Linked DNA regions of Sulfuricurvum kujiense DSM 16994. The main gene of each other region encodes a partner of the protein of the gene in region 2 in a complex. Links are inferred from orthologs where the notes say so. Each region holds a gene or a part of one and is shown on either strand. Other genes may lie near its edges.

The links. The genes of interacting proteins can lie anywhere in the genome.
Region 1: the proteins of mnmG (region 2) and mnmE are in contact, whole or in part, in a solved structure (PDB 9HIP), measured with the Escherichia coli proteins. The link is inferred for Sulfuricurvum kujiense DSM 16994 from one-to-one orthologs.

The regions. Positions count from the first base shown.
Region 1 is NC_014762.1:556,134-559,204, forward strand. What follows is about bases 1-3,000. They hold mnmE (tRNA uridine-5-carboxymethylaminomethyl(34) synthesis GTPase MnmE), read left to right. Parts: upstream 1-825; coding sequence 826-2,175; downstream 2,176-3,000. Other genes in these bases: yidC (membrane protein insertase YidC), read left to right, coding at 1-54; SULKU_RS02925 (Jag N-terminal domain-containing protein), read left to right, coding at 41-832; ruvX (Holliday junction resolvase RuvX), read left to right, coding at 2,175-2,567; SULKU_RS02940 (hypothetical protein), read right to left, coding at 2,568-3,000. Also shown: more of SULKU_RS02940, read right to left, coding at 3,001-3,071. UniProt on the Escherichia coli protein: Exhibits a very high intrinsic GTPase hydrolysis rate. Involved in the addition of a carboxymethylaminomethyl (cmnm) group at the wobble position (U34) of certain tRNAs, forming tRNA-cmnm(5)s(2)U34.
Region 2 is NC_014762.1:2,334,905-2,337,837, forward strand. The notes cover bases 69-2,930. They hold mnmG (tRNA uridine-5-carboxymethylaminomethyl(34) synthesis enzyme MnmG), read right to left. Parts: upstream 2,506-2,930; coding sequence 631-2,505; downstream 69-630. Other genes in these bases: SULKU_RS11655 (hypothetical protein), read right to left, coding at 69-631; SULKU_RS11665 (hypothetical protein), read left to right, coding at 2,623-2,820; SULKU_RS11670 (tetratricopeptide repeat protein), read left to right, coding at 2,867-2,930. In the rest of the region: more of SULKU_RS11655, read right to left, coding at 1-68; more of SULKU_RS11670, read left to right, coding at 2,931-2,933. UniProt on the Escherichia coli protein: NAD-binding protein involved in the addition of a carboxymethylaminomethyl (cmnm) group at the wobble position (U34) of certain tRNAs, forming tRNA-cmnm(5)s(2)U34.

The DNA of each region.
Region 1 (3,071 bases), 1.8 Mb from region 2 along the record:
CGTGCGGCACGACATGAAGCTCATCTTGCGGAAAAGCATCATGAAAAAGATTGAAGCTCCGACATTAGAACAAGCATACGCTAAAGCGGCTGCTGAATTTGGATGTTCCGTTACCGCTTTACAAGTAGAGATCGTTCAGTTCCCTTCGAAAGGGGTATTGGGGCTCTTTAAAAAATCGGCGATTATTATTGCCAACCTTCCTCAAAAACCTTCGGCTCCTGTTGAAGAAGAATCGATACCTGTGAGTGTCGAGAAACCGCTTGCGACGTTGGCTGAACCGGATGAACTGGTGCTCAGCGACAAGTTTTACGAGCAGGCGGACGACTTTGAGGAAGAGGGGGAATATGAGAGCGATATGTATCAGCTCTCCGCACAAGAGTGCGCCGATGAAGTGAAAGAACAGATCAATATCCTCTTTAAAGACATCTGTTTCGACATTAACGATATCGATGTCAGCGTGTATGATGAAAATACGCTTCTTGTCGAGTTTAGCGGTGTCGATGCGGCATTGATGATCGGCAAAGAGGGATACCGCTACAAAGCACTCTCGTATATGCTCTTCAACTGGATCAATGCGGTTTACGGAATGCAGCTGCGTCTTGAAATTGCAGAGTTTTTGAAAAATCAGGAAGAGTCGATTTCCCGATATCTGGTCAATATCTGTGATATCATCGACCAAGAGGGGCGTGCCCAAACCAAAGTGCTCGACGGTGTATTAGTGCAGATCGCGTTAAAACAGCTTCGTGACCGATATCCTGACCGCTATGTTGCTATCCGCTCTACCCGTGACGGCGGAAAGTTTATCATTATCAACAGTTACCACGAATATTGATGAATGAGACTATTGCCGCCATTGCCACCGCAAACGGCATCGGCTCCATTTCGATTCTCCGCCTGAGCGGAGATCGCTCGCTTGAAATCGCTTTAAAGCTCACCCGAAAATCGAACCTGCAACCCCGCTATGCAACCCTTGCCTCTTTGCATCACAACGACGGTACTTTGATTGACGAAGCGATTGTTATCTACTTCCAGGCACCTCGCAGTTTTACCGGAGAAGAGGTTGTCGAATTTCAATGTCACGGCGGCTACGTCGTTGCCGAATCGCTGCTTCGTGCCGTTTTACATGAAGGGGCACGGTTGGCGGAACCGGGAGAGTTCAGCAAACGGGCATTTTTAAACGGCCGTCTCGATCTGACGCAAGCCGAAGCGACCGCCGCGCTGATCGAAGCCAAAAGCGACGATGCAGCGCGGATACTAGCGCGTCAGATGAAAGGGGAGCTGCGCGGATACATCGAGGGGATCCGCGATTCGCTGCTAGAGATTTTGGCCTATTCGGAAGTGGTCATCGATTATGCCGAGGAGGATCTCCCCGAAGATGTCGTTGATCAGATCGAAGTCAAACTCGAAAATATCAAACATACCCTTTCGCGTACCCTCGAATCAAGCCGAAGACGCTCAGGATTGATGCAGGGATTTCGGGTCGCTATTATCGGAAAACCCAATGTCGGGAAAAGTTCGCTTCTCAACGCACTGCTCGATTACGAGCGTGCGATCGTCAGTGACATCGCAGGGACTACCCGTGACACGATCGAGGAACAGGTGCGTATCGGTACTCATTTGATCCGTCTGGTCGATACGGCAGGAATACGTAACGCAAGTGATGAAATCGAGCGGATCGGTATTGAGCGCTCCATTGCGGCGATTGAAAATGCCGATGTAGTGATTGCATTGTTTGACGCTTCACGCGAGATTGATGAAGAAGACCGCTCTATCATTGATCTCGTCGAGCGTTATCGAAGCGAAAAACCGTTTATCTGTATTGTAAACAAATCGGATCTGCCTCAAGTGTTTGATATGAGCTCAATAGAGCACTACCATCCGATTCGCCTTAGCTGCAAACAAGATACTCAAGTCTTGGTCGATACCCTTAGCAGTTTGATGGATCACGAGAATGACGGCGAGGAGATGATGCTTATATCAGCGCGTCAAATCAGCGCAACCGAGGGGGCTGTCCGTTCCATCGACGAGGCGTATGAACCGCTTCGTGACGGAGAACTGGAATTCTTCTCATTCCATATCAACGCCGCGATCCGATATGTTGCTTCGATCAGCCGGCCGTATGAGCTTGATGAGATGTTTGACCGGATGTTCGGTCAGTTTTGTCTGGGGAAATAATGGGTGCTATTATCGCGATCGACCTGGGACTGAAGCGGATAGGACTGGCGCTGAGCTACGGTAACACTCTGGTAACGCCATTGCCGGCCATCGAGCGGAAAAACCGTAATCAGGCGGCTAACGATGTCAAAAAAGTGCTGAACGAATACGAGGCGACTACGGTGGTAGTCGGTATCCCGATGGGGAGTACGACTGAGGATGAGATGCGCCGTCGTGTGGCGCACTTTATGAATTTGGTCGAATTTAACGGAGAGATTGCCTATCAGGACGAGTCGCACAGTTCCAAAGAAGCGGAAGAATTGATGAAAGGGGACATACGCTACAAACGTGACGGGCGTATCGACTCCCTTTCGGCAAAGATTATTTTGGAACGCTATTTGAAAATTATTTGATCAAACCGCTTTGAAAAACTCTGCAGCTTCGGCTTCGTCATCGGTGAGGGTGGTAAAATCTTCATCGTTTTCCAGTTTATCTTTAATCGTTGCCGCGCAATAATCAAATCCGATTTGACGTGCGTGTTCCACATCAAATACAAATCCCAAACCGCTGAACTGATACGGCTCTTCTTGCTCGATGCAGAGCAAAATTCCCTCACACTGCGCTTCGAATTGCTCGACGATGTCGCGATAGCCGATATTAAACTCGGTTGCGTGCCATCCTATATCTTCCAGTGGTTTATCGGAAAATTCGGCGATGCCGTCTCCGGAGGTATCGTCGTATAAAGAGCGTTTTTGGTTGTATCCGATAATGCTTTGCCATGCACCGGAGGCTTTGATAAGGAGTCGATCATCATCCTCGACGATACGGTAATTGTCTCCGATCATCGATGCAATCGGACGGGAAAGATCGGTTGAGAGGGGGGAGAGGGGCGCAACGGAACCTTCGTAAATAGAGAT
Region 2 (2,933 bases):
ACGCGCTGACCAAGATTTCGCTTCTTTGTATAACTTTATCATATAATTCACATTCATATATTGTGCTGAAACTCTCTTTAAGAGAGTTTTCATACCCGAGAAAATGGTAGAAGCCCATCAACAGTTCCATGTTGAGAGGTTTAAACATCTCCTGATGTTTTTCCAAATCTTTTTCATAATCGTCATCACCGAAAAAAAGGGCCAGAGGTATGGTTTTAGGAAGCGGCTCAAAATAACGCGCATCGATAACGACTGCGTTGCAGATATTTTCCCCTTCCAAATACGGCGATATCAAAAACTCTTTTTCGTGCCGGGTATCGGATGGGTCGTCGGTGATACGGATAAAGGATGAAAAAAACTGCGTCATATCGGTCAAAAGGGTCGGATTGATCTCGGCTGAATCAAAAATCATTTTATCGCCGTGATGTGCGATTTGGGGGATATTTCGGACCAGATCGACTCCGACGGAGCGTTTTATGCCGTACTCTTTGGCTTCCGCAGCGATCCGAAAATCAGAACACAACAATGTGATATCGATCTCTTTTTGGAGTTCGTTGACAATGGCGACAGCACGGTGAAACCGATCGAGTCCGATACGATGCCCCGTATGGACGTAATAAAAATAGCGCATTATTTACCTTTTCCAGCCATTTTGATGTAGATATGAAGAATATCGAGAGCGGCAGGGGTTATCCCGCTGATCTGAGATGCCGCCTGCAATGTCGGTGGATTGAACTTGTAGAGCTTATCGACGATCTCGTTCGATAAGCCCGAAACAGAACGGAAATCGAATCCTTCTGGAATTGCGATATGGAGCATTTTGTTCATCCGCTCGATGTCATCGCTTTGTTTCTCGACATAACGGGCGTATTTGGCTTCGATCAAAATCTGCTCTTGGATATAGGGGTCAAGCTCTGCGAAACTCGGGATCAGCTTCACCAACTTATCCAACTCAAAACTTTTGCGCGAAACAAGCTGAATCCCCGTGAGTTTGTCCGTGATGTGCTCCTCGTCGATGGAGGCCAAAAATGCCAAAAACTCTTTATTCGGGGTATAGACGGTCTCTTCGAGAAGCTTCAGTCCTTCCGTAATTTGGCTCCGTTTGGTCTCGATCCGCTCCATCTGTGCATCATCGATAAGACCCAGCGCATGACCGTATTTTCCTAATCGCAGATCGGCCGTCTCTTCGCGGAGAAGAAGACGGTACTCAGCGCGTGAGGTGAACATACGGTACGGCTCTTTCGTCCCTTTGGTCACCAAATCGTCGATCAATACCCCGATGTAAGCTTCGTCACGGCGCAAGATGAGGGGTTCTTTCCCCTGCAGTGAGAGTGCGGCATTGATCCCCGCCATCATCCCCTGCGCTGCCGCTTCTTCGTATCCCGTCGTTCCGTTAAGCTGACCGGCGCAATAGAGGTTTTTGACCTTTTTCGTCTCCAGCGTGTGTTTCAGCTCGGTCGGATCGACATAGTCGTACTCGATCGCATAGCCGTAACGGACGATTTTAGCGTTCTCCATACCGTGCACCGAGTGGATCATGGCACGCTGAACGTCGGGCGGAAGGGAGGTGGACATCCCGTTAATATAGCACTCGGTATTCTCCGCTGTCTGCGGTTCGATAAAGAGATGGTGACGCTCTTTGTCGCGGAATCGGTTGATCTTGTCCTCGATACTCGGGCAATAGCGCGGCCCTACCCCCTCGATCTGTCCGGTAAAAAGAGGTGCACGGTGAAAGTTCCCCTCGATCAGGCTGTGGGTCTCTTCATTGGTATAGGCGATATAGCAGGGAAGCTGTTTTTTCGTACGGGCAAATTCGGCACGGTCGGTGCGGAAACTGAACGGGTTAGGCAACTCATCGCCGTCTTGGATCTCCATAACACTAAAATCGATCGAAGAGCTGTCGACGCGCGGGCAGGTTCCGGTCTTCAGCCGTCCAACGTTCAGCCCCGCCTCGCGGAGCGAATCGGTGAGCCCTTTGGCCGGGAATTCGCCGAAACGTCCCGCCTCCTGAGTGATCTCTCCGATATGAACGACCCCGTTGAGAAATGTCCCCGTCGTCAAAATCACCTTCTTGGCGCGGTATTCGTTCAGCAGATGGGTACGGACTCCGACGACTACCCCCTCTTCGATAATGAGGGCATTGACTGTCTCTTGGATCAGAGACATGTTCGGGGTGGTAAGGATTTTGTTGCGGGCGATCACACGGTAGCGGTCCATGTCGATCTGCGCGCGGCTTCCGCGGACAGCGGGCCCTTTCGTGATATTGAGGATGCGAAACTGGATACCCGCTTCATCGGTCAGCAGTCCCATCTCTCCGCCCAGAGCATCGAGTTCCCGTACCAGATGCCCCTTTGCAAGTCCTCCGACGGCAGGGTTACAGCTCGTCGCTCCTACCTGCTCTGCCAAAATTGAGATCAGCAGGGTATTTTGTCCCATACGTGCAGAGGCGAGTGCGGCTTCGATTCCGGCGTGACCACCGCCGACAACGATTACGTCATATGTCATTATTACTTCTTTACATAGATTATTAATGCAATTATAGCTTCTGATGTTGAAACCTATAAAAATACAAAGGAAAAATGCTTTACAATTAAGCAAAACTTTTAATGACGAGTGATTGCCATGAATAACGACAAAGCCCTAACATTGGAAGAGATGCTGAAAAATTACAGCCCCGAACCTCTCGAATACGACCCTGAAGTCGACGGCGGAGATGAGTACCTTATCCGTGAAGAGCTCCTCAAAAAGAAAGAGGAACTCAAAGACGTTGTGAGCAAGCTTAAAGAAAAACAGCGCGAAAGTAGAAAAGTGCGCCGTTAAGAGCGCCTCGCTATAATCAGCCGAAAAAAACCCGAGGTTACCGATTATGTTGCAAAATGCATTTGATGCTTTTAATGCCGGACGCTATGAAGAAGCGATAGAGCTTTTTGAGA